One region of the Brevibacillus sp. BC25 genome, then DNA from elsewhere that is predicted to be linked to it. Evidence: riboswitches for the same ligand, from Rfam matches in the RefSeq annotation. Region 1 holds a riboswitch; each other region holds the start of a gene.

Evidence for each region. Region 1 has a riboswitch for cobalamin ahead of cobO (cob(I)yrinic acid a,c-diamide adenosyltransferase). Riboswitches for the same ligand answer to the same signal wherever they lie in the genome.
Region 2: it holds a riboswitch for cobalamin, as region 1 does, so the genes downstream of both, PMI05_RS26110 (hypothetical protein) here and cobO (cob(I)yrinic acid a,c-diamide adenosyltransferase) in region 1, are expected to answer to the same signal.
Region 3: it holds a riboswitch for cobalamin, as region 1 does, so the genes downstream of both, PMI05_RS05660 (energy-coupling factor ABC transporter permease) here and cobO (cob(I)yrinic acid a,c-diamide adenosyltransferase) in region 1, are expected to answer to the same signal.

What each region holds. Positions count from the first base shown of each region.
Region 1 covers NZ_AKIX01000005.1:11,338-17,066, reverse strand. Annotated here, with positions in the region: gene PMI05_RS00645 (TerD family protein) at 56-2,143, shown strand; gene PMI05_RS00640 (M15 family metallopeptidase) at 2,215-2,907, opposite strand; cobalamin riboswitch at 3,091-3,307, shown strand; gene PMI05_RS30610 (hypothetical protein) at 3,264-3,461, shown strand; gene cobO (cob(I)yrinic acid a,c-diamide adenosyltransferase) at 3,472-4,020, shown strand; gene cobD (threonine-phosphate decarboxylase CobD) at 4,017-5,132, shown strand; gene cobU (bifunctional adenosylcobinamide kinase/adenosylcobinamide-phosphate guanylyltransferase) at 5,129-5,668, shown strand; gene cobS (adenosylcobinamide-GDP ribazoletransferase) at 5,665-5,729, shown strand, end outside.
Region 2 covers NZ_AKIX01000117.1:116,426-122,154, reverse strand. Annotated here, with positions in the region: gene zwf (glucose-6-phosphate dehydrogenase) at 1-118, shown strand, start outside; gene PMI05_RS26125 (Gfo/Idh/MocA family protein) at 144-1,133, shown strand; gene PMI05_RS26120 (cyclase family protein) at 1,155-1,778, shown strand; gene PMI05_RS26115 (DinB family protein) at 1,890-2,405, shown strand; cobalamin riboswitch at 2,650-2,855, shown strand; gene PMI05_RS26110 (hypothetical protein) at 2,877-3,146, shown strand; SAM riboswitch class I at 3,241-3,347, shown strand; SAM riboswitch class I at 3,414-3,524, shown strand; gene PMI05_RS26105 (homoserine dehydrogenase) at 3,611-4,876, shown strand; gene PMI05_RS26100 (CapA family protein) at 4,939-5,729, opposite strand, start outside.
Region 3 covers NZ_AKIX01000025.1:16,943-22,671, forward strand. Annotated here, with positions in the region: gene PMI05_RS05635 (hypothetical protein) at 1-483, opposite strand, end outside; gene PMI05_RS05640 (hypothetical protein) at 694-1,188, opposite strand; gene PMI05_RS30975 (hypothetical protein) at 1,385-1,549, opposite strand; gene PMI05_RS05645 (energy-coupling factor ABC transporter ATP-binding protein) at 1,605-2,453, opposite strand; gene cbiQ (cobalt ECF transporter T component CbiQ) at 2,450-3,247, opposite strand; gene PMI05_RS05655 (energy-coupling factor ABC transporter substrate-binding protein) at 3,244-3,528, opposite strand; gene PMI05_RS05660 (energy-coupling factor ABC transporter permease) at 3,525-4,289, opposite strand; cobalamin riboswitch at 4,433-4,627, opposite strand; gene PMI05_RS05665 (quinone-dependent dihydroorotate dehydrogenase) at 4,760-5,729, opposite strand, start outside.

The DNA.
Region 1 (5,729 bases):
AAAGGTTTGGTTCACCATTAGGGGTACTGCTTTCCTGATTTTTTTCGTGATGCCAATGAAAAATCAAATCTACCTTCGCCGAAAAAATCAAATCATCGTACATCAGGGGCAGCATGAACTGCCTACCTCTTATTTAGCTGCGGCTTTGCGCAATATTGAGAGCTTGGGCTATACCTTTTCACTGGATTTACTAGAAAGAATCCGGACGCTGTCGGAAGGAGAGTTTTTCGCGCTCTATTCGGACGTGGTAGCTGTACTCAAGGAAAAGATCGGGGCATCCCGCCAGTACAAGCCGATGTATCCGAATTTTCCTAAGCAAGTCATGGAGGCTAGCGAGGGTGAGCTGTTTGTAAATGCGATCATTCATTATTTGACATTGGACCTTCCTGTGCACGAAGTGAAAAAACGTTTGCCTTTGCTAAGAGAATCTCGCCTGAAGCTGATTCATTTGGGCACAGATGAAGAGCTGCTGCAGGTTGGAATGAACTTGCTGCGCGCCAATAGCTCATTGTCAGCTACTGACAGGGAAGACTTGGAGGGCTTGATTCAGGCCTATGAAGGCATCGCAGAAGCTCTGCCAGCCGAGATTCCTCAAAAGGAAAACGTGGCGATCGCTGCTAGCCTGCTGCTCAAGTATGACAAGCTTCCTGCTACTTTTTTTGCCCAGTATTGCAAGACCGCGACAGATGTATTACGTCTGGCTGTGGCGCTGTCTGACGGGGATGTGAGCTTGGCAGAGCCTGCAAAATTTCGCAAGTTCAAACGCGGAGAGAGGAGACTGCTCCTTCGCCTGCTGGAAGCCAGCTCGAATATCGTAGAAGACATGAATCGTTACAAAAACAGATGGATTCGTCTCGGGGAAATCTTGCATCCGTTTGAATATAAGGATCGCTATCCGAAAGCGGCAGAAGCATTCGATATTTTGCGCAACAATCACAAGATCGAGACGTTCAATAGCCAAGTAGAGCAGGCGCTGGTCCGTGCGGATGTGAATACGGCGATCAAGCTGCTTGAACAGCGTCCAGGGGAATTTGCCCGTCGTCTGGATCATTTGTTGCGTTTGACGGAGCAGGGGAGTCCAGTCCTTTCTGCCTTCGAGAAAATTGCGGATGGTGTATCGACTCCAGTTCTTTTGCAAGTCATGAATCACTTCGACAAACGAGATAGCTACGGGGAATGGCGAACCTTTTTTCCGAAAGGGCAAGTGGCAAAAGTACAGGCAATCGAAAACCGAGTGCCAGGGCTGCAAGAGGACATCAGACAGAAGGCAGCGGATATTTGCCGGACATCCTTGTTAAACCGTTTTGGCAAATTGCCGTCGCTGGGTAACGTCTATATCGACCCGCGGCTGCAGGAGCATCTCGTTCCGTTTTCGATGCGATCAGCCAGCAAAGCACTACGCACGATTGCACGCGGCTCCCGGCTAACGATCCCGGATGGAGGAACGATTCGCTTTTTCCTGTGGTGGAGGGAAGGGATCGTTAACGATGTCCCTACAGGCAGAGTGGATATCGATTTGTCTGCCGTGCTCTATAATGAAGACTGGAAATACATGGAGCATATTTCCTATACCAATCTGCGTTCCGACAAGTATCAAGCGTGCCATAGCGGGGATATTGTGGAGGCTCCCAAAGGCGCGTGCGAATTCATCGACATCGACATGGATTCTGTCATCCGCTATGGCGGTCGATATGTCGTCATGAACCTGTATTCGTTTACGAGTCAGCCTTATTGCGATTTGCCTGAATGCTTCGCTGGCTGGATGATTCGTTCGGCGCCACAGACAGGGGGAATTTTCGAGCCGCAGACGGTACAGGACAAGATTGACCTCGCCGCAAACACGCGGATTTGTATCCCGGTCATTCTTGATCTCGTGGAAAGAAAAGTGATTTGGACGGATATCGCCCTGAATTCCGATCCGTGGTTTGCCAACAATGTGGAGTCCAATGCCGGAGGGGTGGAGCTGATGGGAAGAGCGCTCACCTCGTTGGTGAAGCCTACCCTGCATGAGTTGTTCATGCTTCATGCACAGGCGAGAGGGACGCTGACTGATCAAGCTGAGGAGGCAGATACGGTATTTTCCTTAGAGGAAGGAATTACGCCGTTTGATACGGAGATTATCATGGCGGATTTTATGCAATGATTGTTTCATAAAGGAAAAAGCAAGACCGTCAGGCAGTATGCACTGACGGTCTTTTTCATGGATGTTATTTCTTACATCGACAAAACCCCGCCATAGATCGGCTCCTGCTGCGTTTTTTGTCCCCAGGTACGCGTCCCATACTCGAAATGCCACCATTCTTTCGGATAGTTGACGAATCCGGCGGCGGTCATCAAATGATAGAGCAGTCGGCGATTGTCTCGAATCTCGATGTCTTTTTGTGTAGGCTGTACGAGTTCTTCATAATGGCGAGTTGCAGCCCTTACACTGAAATCATCGAAGGCTGTCCCCATCTCCAGCCAGCCATCAGGTCCTGCGATAGTCAGATCGACTGCGCCACCGGATAGGTGAGGGGACGGCTTGGAGAGGTCTGTTGTTGGATAAGCGACGAATTTGCTCAATTCTTCGGTGAGCGCGGGTCCTTCCTGCCAGCCTTGTGAAAGCAAGGCTTCACGGAAACGTTCATACAAAGATGCCTGTACCTCGAATGAGCGCCAGCCGTCCAACACGACGAGCTTGTAGCCAACAGGCAGTTGCGCGGCTGCCGTGGCGAGCTTGCGTGCTGCCCCTTCTCGCAAAAAGGCTTCTGGCTGTGTTCCGGCATAGCCCTCGTGGTAGTAGGCTGGATAGACTGTGATTTGTTCACAAAGGGAAGAGAGTGGGATCATCGGTTCGCCACATTCATTGATCGGCAGTGGGCTGGGCAGGATCATGTCTGGTATTTTTGGAATCGGAGGAAATAGCATGACTGCACACCACTTTCGATTGTTTTGCCAATAGGGTAACGAAAATTTTCAAGTAAGTAAATGGTGATTATCTTAAATTTTCTGCCAATAGACACCTGCAAGGAATCGGCAGCTTTTGCTTGAATCCTCGGTAGCTTTTGCTATTATTAAAGCAAGTGTTTGTCAACGAAACGAATGACATATACATATGGAAGAGAAACAGGTCCTTGTTTTTGCGAAACCGATTCGCAGGAGCAAGGTTAAAAGGGAAGTTTGGTGAAAAGCCAACGCGGTCCCGCCACTGTAAGAGAGTAGCTGTTCTTCAAGGCACCATGCCATCCACTGCCCATCCGGGAGCGGGAAGGAGAAGAAGAGCGATGATCCTCGAGCCAGGAGACCTGCCTGTTTTTATGTTTACACTGATTTCCTTCGGGTCAAAGGAAGAGGTGAGGATTGTTGCTTTCGGCTATCCGCGCTTTGTTTTTCCTTACGTACTGGGGAAAACAGAGCGCTTTTTTTGTTGGCTTCGGAAAGTATTTGGAGGAAACAGCGGAGTTAAATACGTCACTTTTTGAGGTGGTCACGATGGAGAAAAACGATAAGAAGCGGGGCTTGACCCTCGTTTACACAGGAGACGGCAAAGGAAAAACGACGGCAGCAGTCGGATTGGCTGTGCGGGCGACAGGGCGCGGAAAAAAGGTGCTGATGGTTCAATTCATCAAGTCGCCGGAGCGTACATACGGAGAAAAGATTATTTTCGATAAATTGGGCATTGAAATTGTGCAAAAGGGCGTTGGCTTCACATGGACGAAGACACCGGAGGAGCATCGTCAGGCATTGAAAGAAGCTTGGGCGTTTGCCAGCGAAAAGCTATCTTCCGGAGCGTACGATGTCGTCATTCTGGATGAGCTGAATAATGCATTGGCGATTGACCGCTTCCCGATTGACGATGTGTTGCCATTGTCCGATGTATTGGAAGCGATTCAAAACAGGCCAAGTCATATCCACCTCGTGATTACGGGACGGGCAGCAAAGCAGGAGATTTTGGACATCGCAGATTTGGTGACAGAGATGAAGCCAATCAAGCATTACTACGATGAAGGGATTCCAGCTGTGCTGGGGGTAGAGTTTTGACAAGCGCAGGTGTAATAGAAACGTACGGTCATGGTGGAGACTTGCTGACCGCAGCGCAGCGCTTTGGTCGAGAGCCAGAGCAGTTTCTGGATTACAGTGCCAATATTAATCCGCTGGGGATGCCAGCAAGCGTTCGTGAGATGCTACTGGCTTCGCTAGCTGTTGTAGCGCATTACCCAGACCCTGGACATCGTGTGTTTCGTCATGCATTGGCAAAACGGCTGCAAGTGCCGGAGGAATGGTTGCTGCCTGCCAATGGTGCAGCGGAGGCAATGGCATTAGCCATACTCGGTCTTTCGCCGCAAACGGTAGGCGTGGTATATCCTTGCTTTTCGGAATACGCGCAACTTTCCGAGCAGTATGGTGCCCATGTCATTGGCTGCTTCGGGAAGGAAGCGAACGGGTACAAGCCCGATCCTGTAGAGCTGCACACTCTTTTTACCCAGTCTGATCTCGTATTTGTCGGGTCGCCAAACAATCCGACCGGAATCCTGTATCAACCGGATGAGCTGCGCCAAATGGCGGAATGGACGAATGAGACCAATACGTGGCTCATCGTGGATGAGGCTTTTCTCGATTTTGTGGAGGAAGAGCGGCAGTATACATTGGCGACGCAGCTGGAGCGCTTTCCCCGTGTGATTTTGATGCGTTCGATGACGAAAATGTACGCGATCCCGGGATTGCGCCTGGGTTATGCGATTGCGCATCCAGATGTCATTGCGAAGATGCGCCAGAAGCAAGTGAGCTGGAGCGTGAATGCACTAGCCCTTTTAGCTGGAGAACTGTGCTTGCAGGAGCAGGCATACGAGGAACAGACGCGCAGGCTCATAAAAGCAGAACGTGCGTATTTGACTGATTGCATCCGTAGTGAGTTGGGCTGGCAGTTATGGCCGGGGGAGGCAAACTTTTTGTTGCTGCGATCGCCAGAAGGATTGCCAGCTGAACAATTGCAGGCACGGCTCGGCAAAAAAGGCGTTCTGATCCGCAACTGTGCGATGTATCCCGGTTTGACGGCACATGATGTGAGAATCGCAGTGCGTGGACGAGAGGAAAATGAACGACTTCTGGCAGCGCTTCGCGAGGTACATGCGGAAGGAAGTGAACAGCGATGAGCTTGGTGCTGGTAACAGGCGGTGTCCGTTCAGGAAAAAGCCGCTACGCGGAAGAGCTTGCGATGACGTTGAGCAGTCGAGTCCTGTACGTGGCGACAGGCAAGGCCTGGGATGATGAAATGAAGCAGAGAATCGAGCTGCATCAGGCACGTCGTCCGTTGGAATGGGGCTGTGTGGAGGTAGGAGAGCGCTTAACCGATTACCACGCATTTAGTGAGCAGTATGATGTGGTGTTGATCGATTGTCTGTCCACCTGGGTGAGTAATCGGTTGATGAGCGTGGATGAGTCGGAATGGAGAAGTCCTTCACACACGCAAGCCCTGTTGCAGGAGGCAGAGGCATGGCTGTTCCTCGTTCAGAATTCCCCGCAAAGAGTCATTGCTGTCACAAGCGAGGTCGGATTGGGCGGGGTAGCCTTGAGTCGTTTGGGCAGATGGTTTGCGGATGTGCTGGGCGATGTCAATCAGAGAAGTGCGCGACAAGCAGACGCCGTCTACGCGGTTTTGTCAGGGATACCGTGGAGGATCAAAGGATGAGTGCATTTTTACACGCGATCTCGTTTTTTACGCGTATTCCGGTTCCGTGGCTTCGTCCTTC
Region 2 (5,729 bases), on a different contig from region 1:
TACGTACGAAGCTGGCTCATTCGGACCGAAGGCCGCAGAGCAATTACTTGCTGCGGACGGATTCGTGTGGTGGCTGGATAAGGTCGAAGAACGAGTGCCGGTCACTTCAACGAGATAGACAAAAAGAAAAGGGAGCGGATGAGATGCGATTTGGCGTAATCGGAACGAACTGGATCACCGAGGAATTTATCCAGGCTGGTCAAGAAGTAGAAGGATTTTCTCTTCAGGCTGTTTATTCACGTACCAGCGAACGCGCCAAGGAATTCGCTGACAAGTACCATGCTCCATTTGCCTATAACAGCCTAGAAGAAATGACTACAAGCAAAAATATTGACGCGGTCTATATTGCGAGCCCCAACTCCTGCCACGCGGAACAAGCGATCCAGTGCATGGACGCGGGGCTACACGTATTATGTGAAAAGCCACTGGCTTCCAATGCGATTGAGGTAGAAGAAATGATCGAGGCAGCGAAAAGAAATGACGTGCTGCTCATGGAGGCTGTCAAATCTACACTATTGCCCAATTTTTTTTCGATACAAGACAACCTGCACAAGCTGGGAAAAGTACGACGCTTTATTGCTAGTAATTGTCAATATTCTTCGCGCTATGACGCGTATCGCGAAGGGAAGGTTTTACGTGCTTTTGATCCTGCTTTTTCAAACGGAGCCTTGATGGACATCGGTATTTATTGTCTTTATCCGTCACTCATCCTTTTTGGCAGACCAGACGACATCAAAGCAGAAGGAATTGTGCTTGATTCTGGAGTGGACGGGGAGGGCAGTATGCTTTTGAAGTATCGAGAGATGGACGCAATCATTAGCTTCTCGAAAATTACGACCTCCTATCAACCAGCAGAAATTCAAGGGGAGGACGCTACGATGGTGATCGATCGAATCAACCATCTCAAAGAAGTGGGCATTCGTTACAGGGACGGACGAATCGAGCAAGTGACAAGGCCTCAAACCCCGAAGACCATGCATTATGAAATAAGAGAATTCCTACACTTGGCGAGGAGCGGGGCCAGACAATCTGCTACGAATTCGCATGAAGTATCCAAAATGGCCATGCAGGTCATGGATGAAGCGAGAAGACAGATGGGGATTGTTTTTCCAGCGGATCGTAAAAAACAGTAGGCAAAGGGGAGGGCGTTTGTGATGAAAATGTATGATGTAACTGCCACCGTGTACGAAGGAATGACGGTGTATAAAAACAAGCCGGAAAAGCAGCCGAAAATACGTACCGCTACGAATGGCTATGTAACAGAATCGAGAATCGACATGGACCTTCATTCTGGTACCCATGTAGATGCTCCCCTGCACATGGTGAATGCTGGCGATACATTTGAGAGTATTTCCTTGGAAAAGCTAGTGGGCAATTGCAAGGTTCTCGATCTCACAGCGGTAGAAGACAGGATCACTCGCTCCGACTTGGAGTGCTTCGATCTTGTGCGAGGAGATTTTGTCCTATTTAAAACGAAAAACTCTTTTGAAGAGGCGTTCTCTTTTGAATTCATCTTTCTGTCTGAAGAAGGAGCAGAATATTTAAGTGAGCTGGGTGTGCGGGGCATTGGTACCGATGCACTTGGAATCGAACGCGCCCAGGAAGGACACCCCACACATAAAAAGCTGTTTGCAGCGGGAGTCATTGTCGTGGAAGGCTTGCGGCTAGCTGAGGTCCCGCCAGGCGAGTATTTTCTGGTAGCTGCACCACTCAAGCTGATCGGCACGGATGCAGCCCCGGCAAGGGTCCTATTGTTTGAAGGATTACATAGCGTATAATGGTGACTGTCACCCGCCTGTGAAGATCAGGCGGGTGCTTTCGTATTGGAATGGGGATGCATGGTGGTATAATTTGTCTATCCAAAATGAATGACGAGGAGTGGGAAATACATGCTCAGACGACCAGACCGCGATGAATACGCTGCTTATTTTGACTATTATATTGGGCTTGTACCTGAGGGGGAGCTGCAAACGACCCTCACACAACAAGGTGAGAAGCAAGTCGCGTTATTTTCGTCACTAGCGCCCGAGCAAATGGATTATCGGTATGCACCAGGTAAATGGACGGTAAAAGAGGTTTTGGGTCATCTCGTCGATACAGAACGCATCATGAGCTATCGCTTGCTGAGAATCGCGAGAGGAGATCAGACACCCCTCGTCGGTTTTGATGAGAATGCTTTTGTAGAACACGGGTGTTTTCAGCTAAGAGACCTCTCTGATTTATTGGAAGAGTATAAGGCTGTTCGGGCTTCCACCATCGCGCAGGTGCGAGGAATCTCTCCAGAAGCGTGGTTGCGTACAGGACTTGCCAACGGAAACAAGCTATCTGCAAGGACGTTGGCCTATGTGATTGCTGGACATGAAGCTCACCATACTACCATTTTGAAAGATCGGTATTTGGGGTAGCTCAGAGCCTCTCCTTGTTTGTCGGCAACAGCTGGACGAATATTTTTCCGGCAAGAGACAGTCCTTTTCTGTTCCCCTGTGGATGAAAGGGACAGACTTTCAGAAAACAGTCATAGGAGCAAACGGGAGTTTAACAGGCTATTCGGGTGGCTTGTGGCGAAAGGAATGGCTACTAGCCCACGAACAATGTTCGCAAAACAAGGAAAAATAAGGTAAAATTTGAGTGGAGTAGTGAGAAAAGACAATTTCATAGGTGGAAACAGGTTCCTTAGGGCGTACCAATTCGCCAAAAGGATAATAGGGAAGCTCGGTGCAAATCCGACACGGTCCCGCCACTGTAAGAGGGGAGTCAGCGTCCAACAAGCCACTGGTCTATCAATATAGACGGGGAAGGCGACGCTAGATGATGAACCCAAAGTCAGGAGACCTGCCTGTTTCGACAACACTGATAGACCTACGGGAGATAGGGAGGTGTTAGAGATGGCTTGCGAAAAACAGCGAGTGGACAAGTACGCCCCTCCTTTTCTGGCATTTTCTAACGATCGTCACGGTCGAGTAGAAAATGCTCTTTTTATTTTGGGCAGGATAAAAGAAGAGGAGGGTGTGCGAATGCAACTTTTTATTTGCCAATGGTGCGGATATGTCGAGGAAAAAGAGCTGCCTGAAGAATGCCAGGAGGGCGTGCTTCATTGCACTTGCTGCAGTATGGAAGAGGTAGAAAGCCTGTTCACCTACACCTGAAAGCCTGACCAAATCAGCTTGCAATCAGAAAAGAAAGAATTTTGTTGACGCTTGCCTTGGAATTTCTTAGAATAAAGCTCAACAGCATAATTAGTTCTTATCCAGAGAGGTGGAGGGTCTGGCCCGATGAAGCCCGGCAACCGTTGCATATTGCGACAAGGTGCCAATTCCTGCGAGACGTTTCGTCTCGAAAGATAAGAAGCGGGTTACTCCATCAGTAGATGAACCTTCTTCTTAGCGAAGAAGGTTTTTTTCAATTTCATATTTTCTTTATCCAGAGAGGTGGAGGGACTGGCCCGATGAAGCCCGGCAACCGTCACGCATGTTTGTGACAAGGTGCCAATTCCTGCAGGACATATACGTCCTGGGAGATAAGGAGGGGGAGCAGTAGCTGCTAACAAGCCTTCTTCTTATCGAAGATGGCTTTTCTTTTTATCTAAAATTCGGGGTATGGGGTGGTCAGGATGAGTGCAGAAGTGGTACGCGTGGGATTATTGGGATTGGGAACAGTGGGTGGAGGCGTAATCAAAACGATCCGTTCGCAGCAGGAGAAGCTGGCTTCTCGTCTGGGTAAACGAATTGAGATCGTCAAGGCATTGGTGCGTGATTCGGAAAAAGAGCGGGCGGTTCATATCGACCCGGCATTACTGACAACAGACTTTGAGGATGTATTACGCAGCGATGTGGATATCGTGGTGGAAGTCATGGGCGGTGTAGAACCTACCTATGACTACGTCCGTGCTTTGATCGAAAAGGGCTGCCATGTGGTAACTGCCAACAAAGAACTCCTGGCGAAAAAAGGAACGGAGCTAGTCGATTTGGCAAATCAGCATCAAGTGCACCTTGCCTATGAAGCGAGTGTGGCAGGGGGCATCCCGATTTTGAGCGTGCTCCGGCAGTTCCTACGGACGAACGATATTCAAGGCGTTCGCGGTATTCTTAACGGAACAACGAACTTCATTTTGACGAAAATGGAGACAGAGCAGCTCTCTTACCAGGAGGTGCTCAAGCAAGCGCAGGAGCTGGGCTATGCGGAAGCGGACCCTCGTTCCGATGTAGAAGGCTTTGATGCTATGTACAAGTTGTATATCTTGGCACAGCTTGTTTACGGAGAATCGCTGCCTTTAGCAGATGTTGTTCGCAAAGGAATTGCAGATTTGTCTGCAGGTCACATTCGGATTGCGAGCGAGCTGGGGTACCGGATCAAGCTGATTGCGCAGGCCTATCAAGCTGAGAAAGGAATTCGCCTATCAGTTGAACCAACCATGCTTTCGCTGAGCCATCCGTTGGCGCAAATCCACGACGCGTTTAATGCTGTCCAGCTATCCGGCAACATCGTGGGAGACTTGTTGTTTACAGGAAGAGGGGCAGGAGAGCTCCCTACAGCAAGTGCAGTCGTGGAGGATTTGGCCTATTTATTGACACAGCCATTCACACCGCATCCTACTTGGAAAGAAAAAACGGCTGACAAAGCTGGAGCCACGGTGGACTCGGTAGAACACGTCCTATGTTACCTTGAGGGCTCATGTCATACTGCTACGCCAGATCGTGTCCTGCATTTCCTTCAGCAGGCAGGAGTCAACGTGCATAAACTAAAAGTCCAATTCGACTTGGGAGGCGTCTTGCGCGCAGGTTTGATCGTAACAGGAATCAGTGAAGAGCACGAGTCCCTATTGAAAAATGATTTCGGTTTAGAAGTGCGCTGCTTCCCCATTATCGAATCTGCGTAAGTAAGAGGAATCATAAGAAGAAAAGCCGTATTTCTAGTTACCTGGAAACACGGCTTCTTTTGTCAGGGGGCAGTCTCCACCGCTTTTGCACGCGGCTGTATACGCCCGTCACTTTGTATGTCGACACTCTCAGAAATGGATTCAATGCGTTTTAGCAGGGCAGCGCCGTTGCTTTCATTCATGGGTACAGCTTGTCCCAATTCTGCGTGAAACGGAAGCATCGTCAGCTCACAATCACCGCTTTTCGTACAGTTTGCTTGCAGGACCATCGTTTCCCAAGTCTTGGGTTCGTTTGATCGTGTGAAAATGAAATTGCCGAGACTGTACGCTATCCATTTGTCGTTGTATCGTTCAAAACCTTGAAGGACGTGGGGATGACCGCCGACAATCAAATCTGCACCAGCATCGATGTAGGCACGAGACAACTCTTTTTGATGATCGACAGGATAATCAGCGCGTTCCTTGCCCCAGTGTGCAATCACGACGACGAGATCCGCTTGGTTGTTCGCATCTTGGATCGCTTTTACTGCTAGCGTAGGATCATAGGAAGCGGCCATACCTGGCTGGGAATCCCCTGCATACCAGCTCGTTTCGGGAATGACCCTGCTGAAGCCGAGAATCGCGATCTTGATGCCGTTCTTTTCTATGAATACAGGTGAATAGGCACGGCTGGCATCCTTACCTGCGCCGACGTATTCAATCCGGTTTTCGTCTAAAGCGTCAAAGGTATCCAGCAATCCCGGAACTCCTTGATCCATGGAGTGATTATTGGCGAGATTCACCACATCAATCCCGGCGTTTTTCATGGCCGGAACAGCAAGTGGCGACGACTTGTAGACATACGCCTTGTTCT
Region 3 (5,729 bases), on a different contig from region 1:
CACGCTTTTCTTGTTTTGAATTACCTCGTAGAAAAAGCGCAGTGCGAACATCAGCGCAGAATTTCCGTCTGGGTAATCCTCTGGCCCGATATACGTCTGGCAACCACTGTCCAGAAAGGCCTTCGCTAATTCGGGATCACCAAGCGAGCATCCGTTACCTAACACGATTTTTCCATCCAGCTTGGCAAAACGCCTTACCTCGTCAGGACCAAAATCACCCTTTGGTTCTCCTTCCTCATAAACGTCCTCGCCCAGTTCTGGCATGATGAGGCTTCCCTCATCGCCATGGAAATTCAGAATAATCATGTCGGTATTTGGGTATAGGTCGCTGCCATTCAATACATCGATCAAATCGCTTGGTCGACCAATCCAGTACGTAAAGACTCGAGCTCCAAAATACTCAAGTGTATTTCGGATTGCTTGGCTATCCAGGTCCGTATCCGGACCGACTACTAAGGCAACATTCATTTCAGGTTTACTCATCGTGATATTCCTCCATATTGTTGTAAGTGGTTTTTATTTGTGGGTAGACAAAACCATTTACATGGAGGGGGTCGGGCCAACTGGTGAATGGCAAGACGTTACTTTTTGATCATCAAGTAGGAAAACTCCTCTTCAATTGGAATATTTGATAAATTTTCAGTAGTATATCATCCGAAACTTGGCATGTAAAGTTGCTCTACTAACAAAAAACTACGCAAACCCTTTTTTGATTTTGGACTTCATATCACGATACAGCTCTCCGTATGTAATCGCATGCTCGATATGCGAATAGGAAAGTACGGAATCTCCATCCTTGCTCTCGCAGCACGCAAAGAACAAACTTTCCATCAGATTGTGATTTTCGATGGAATTGGTAATATGGACGCAATCCTCAATCGAATCATGAGCGTCATGCTTGTAAAAAAGAAACGTCCCTTCCTTGAACGCCCCTTTTTTGTTGGCGTCTTTCCAAATGAGCATGCCCAAGGTAATAAAGTACCCTTCCTGGAAACGGATGACGCCTGTAATAACAGAATTAATCGTGGTCGGAATGATCGCAATCGAGTCATTGAGCTGATTGACGTATTCATACAACACTTTATTGGATTCTCGAAGATCAGCGATTGGTACATGAAGAAGCTGCTTGTCTCTTAATTTTTCTACGAGTTGCTGAACACATAGCGTCTTATTCAAAGTTGAAATCACAACCTCATCACTTCTCCCATTGTAAGTAAGTGCCTTCTTTACGTTATTCGTGATGAATGGACATATCCCTACAAAATTCGCACAAATCTTCTTACCCGCGGTCAAGATTTGCTCTACCGTGAATATTACTTAAACCATCCCATGTAAAAAAGCCCTTCATGCCTTTATGTGGCGAGAAGGGCTTTTTGGCGCAAATTTACGCCTTTCCTTTTAAATAATCATCTTTTAGCTTCTTTTCCTGCTCGTCGGTAGTCATCTCTTTCTCCAATACTTGATACATCAGTTCATCCTTTACATGGCGAGAGATTCCTTTTTCCTGATGATTCGGGACCGATGTGCTCGTGATAGAGTCTTGTTCCATACTGTGTACCTCCATGGCTTTTTGGGGTTAGCTTACCCGAAAGCGCCCACTCCATTCACCAAACCCGCTGAACACTGAGCATTTTTCGCAGCTCGTCGACCGAACGGGGAATATTTCCGCCAAGTTCCCGCTTCCACTGCTCAGGCAGTGCCTCCCACACATCAACGAGCAACGGCATACCCAGATGAAGACTCTCCAGCATAGTTCTATTTTCCAATGCCTCCTGCGGATCTCCCGCGAACACAAGCCTGCCTTCATCCATGATGCAAATCCATTCTGCCCATTCAAAGGCAATATCCATATCATGTGTCGCCATCAAAACAGTCGTTCCTTGCCGGTGAATGGTATCGAGCTCCCGCAGCAAATTTTTTGTCTGATAGCGATCCAGATACGCAGTAGGCTCGTCCAATAGCAAAAGCTCGGGCTCCATGACCATGACCCCCGCGAGTGCCAGACGTCGTTTTTGTCCCAGGCTCAAATGATGAATCGGAGCTTCTGCCAGCTCTCTCAATCCGAATGCATCCAGCACCTTTTCTACCTTTGCCCGGATTACGTCCTCAGGCAGCTTCTGATTGCATAAACCGTAGGATATATCTTCCGCGACCGTGCTTGCGATCAGCTGATGCTCGGGATCTTGAAAGACCAAGCCTACCTTTTGCGTCATCTCTTGCAGTGCGGCTCGTTTGTATACAAGCGGTTTCCCCTTCCACAGCACCTGTCCCTGCTGTGGCTCGATGATCCCGTTTCCATGCAAGAACAAGGTCGACTTCCCACAGCCATTTCGTCCCAAAAGGACACATTTTTTTCCCTCTGGAATCCATAAGGACAGCCCTGACAGGACGGGTCCCCGCCCTCCCGAATACGTGTACTGCAAATCGATGAACTCCAACAACCTTGATGTCATAACCACCAACCTCCTGTCCACCACTCAAGCAGTACCAGCAGCATACAGCCTACGATTGACTCCCACTCATAGCGTCGCGAACGAGCATGTGTATGAAACGAGAGCACCTGCATGCTCTCCCCGAAGCCTCTAGCCGCCATTCCTTTGTGCAAAGCTTCGTATTTGCGCATTGCTCTGACAAACAATTGCGCAACGAGAACCCCTGCATCTCGAAGCGTCGCGCGGAAGCCGCGGTGACCTCCCCGAGAACGTTGGGCAATCCATAGCTGGTGAGAAATCGTTACCAACACAAAAATAAACCGATACATGATCATTAATAAGTCAGTCACAAGGACAGGCATACGAAGCCGGCGAAGTACCTGCAAGGTTTCAGCAAACGGCACGGTAAACAAAATGAAAGCAAAGCAAGATAAGCTCGCCATGGTACGCCAAAACAAAACCCAAACTTTACCAAATGATGACATAGGCACATAGAGCACATACGAACCCAACTCCCATGCTGCCACGACCTGGACGTGTACTTCTCCTGCTCTCGCCCCTTCTACCAATAGGGCAGGGAGCCCCGACACGAAAAACGAGAGCGACACGATCATAAAGGCACAATAGATACGGACAGGAATACGGGCATACACCACTACCCATACCGTCATCCAAACAACGACGGCCATCTGCATCCATACATGTCCCACCAAGACGAGTAGTAACAATGCACTCGCCAGCAATAGCTTATGAGCTGGCGGCAGACGTTTCAGCCTGTTTTGATAAGAGAGAGAATCAGGTTGCAGCCCGTTCATTTTTTCCGTTTATCCAACCGACCTTTGTACAAGCCTACAGCGTAGCCAACCACTCCCGCTCCCAACGCCGCCTGCACCGCAAACAATAGACTCTCCGTCTCTCCCCCTGGTGGTTCTATCAGCGGTTGAAACCACGGCTCGTAGTTCGGAGCAATTTCCTTGATCGCTTCCTCTGCCACGCCGTCTGCGCCGCCAAATTCCGAATCCTGCACCAGCAACAGCGGGACAATCGCGAGTACGATTACCCCCAAGAGTAAAAGCCAGTTCCATCCTTTTTTCACAGCGATTCCTCCCGTTTGAGCAAACGAAGCTGTGTAAGCTCTTTTGCGTTGTAAGATAACAACCAGTTCCAAACGAGGACGGTCAACAGACCTTCACTGATTGCGAGCGGTACTTGCGTGAATGCAAAAATTCCTGCAAATTTGGCAAACGAGGCCAACACTCCACCAGATTCAGCTGGAAATGCGAGTGCCAGTTGAATCGAAGTCACCACATAGGTAGCGAGGTCAGCCAAAGCAGCCGCCGCAAAAACAGCCAGACGTTGGCTTCCGTTGACCTTCATGATCATCCGATAGATTCCGTATGCCACCAGTGGTCCTACTACAGCCATGGATACAGCATTTGCCCCTAGTGTAGTCAAACCTCCATGTGCCAAAAGCAAGGCTTGAAACAAGAGCACCATGCTCCCTAACACAGACATCGCAAAAGGCCCAAACATAATGGCGCCAAGCCCCGTCCCAGTCGGGTGAGAGCTGCTACCTGTAACCGAAGGGATTTTCAATGCAGATAAAACAAACGCAAACGCTCCAGCAACGCCAATAAGGAGCTTCATTTCGGGATGTTCTTTTACAATCTTGTTAATCGAGCGAATCCCAAGAATAAAAAATGGCAAGAAGACAGCCCACCAAAATAAGGCCCAGGATAATGGCAAATACCCTTCCATGATGTGCATCGCATGTCCTGTCTCTGGTTCATTGAGCAAAAAATACAGGACAAAGCCCGCGATCATCAGACAAGTCGATACGAGACGAGATCGATTCATGTTCATTCCTCCTTCACTGACTTTTGTTCTTTGCCTACAAACAAAAAAATCCCATCCATCAATGGACGAGATGTGCACACAAAACAACAGACTGACTATACAGCCTCATTGCCTCGTATTCACCGCTCCTTTCCGCGAAGGTTCTGTGGGTGTGGCTACTAGGTAGGTCTCCTGGCTTCCAGATCTATGCGCTCTTTGTCCTTCCCCATACGAAAATGAGTGGTTTCCTTCTCAAAGAGAGCTCCCTGGTTACAGTGGCGGGACCGCTCGGGACTTTCACCCGATTCCCTGTTACCCTTTATGCGTCACATAAAGGCACCTAACGCCGACAATATGAAATTGACAGACAATTCATGTTTGTCCACATCATTATACCGGATCACTACATAAATCGGAAGAATATAAGCAAAAACGCATAAGTCGATGACCCACTACAAACGGAGCCATCTACCTATGCGTACTTGTTCTATCTATTCTTTTGCGTCTACGCCAATTACTTCACTAATATGTTTAAAACCATCGCGCTGCATGAGCTTGAGCAGCTTTTTGTTAATTTGTTTGGCGATACCTGGGCCCTGATAAATCATCCCCGTATACACCTGAACGAGACTGGCTCCTGCTCGGATTTTCGCGTAGGCGTCTTCGCCGTTATAAATACCTCCGACACCGATGATTGGTACCTTGTCTCCTACTTCTTGATAAATCTCCTTCACCCAAGCAGCGGAACGCTCCGTAAGAGGTCTTCCGCTCAAGCCACCAGCTTCCTCGGCAAATCGATGTCCGGAAACCGCCTCGCGTGACAGTGTCGTATTGGTAGCGATAATTCCGGAAATGCCTTCTTCAACAGCAGCGTGAACAACATCACGCATGTGCTCATCCGACATGTCTGGTGCTACTTTCAGCAATATCGGTTTTTTCTTGATGGCACGCGCTTCCATTTCGGTCGCCTTTTCCCTTACTGCACGCACCAAATGACGCAAGCTCTCTGTTTCCTGCAAGTCACGCAGATTCGGGGTATTCGGAGAGCTGATGTTAATGACGAAATAGTGACCGTATGCATAGAGCATGTCCATACATTTGATATAGTCGATGGCCGCCTCTTCATTCGGCGTTACTTTGTTTTTCCCAATGTTAATCCCAATCGGAACATCTGAGTATGCGTAACCGACCAAATGCTGGGAAGCCAAATACGCACCGTGATTGTTGAAGCCCATCCGGTTAATGACAGCTTGATGTTCCGGCAATCGGAACAAACGCGGCTTCGGATTGCCTGGCTGCCCCTGCGGCGTCAACGTCCCGATTTCCACAAATCCAAAACCAAGAGCACCCAACGCATGATAGACTTCTGCATTTTTATCAAAACCGGCTGCAAGTCCGACTGGATTCGGAAACGTCATTCCCCACAGCTTATTCTCCAACCGCTGGTCTTTTACCTGATAG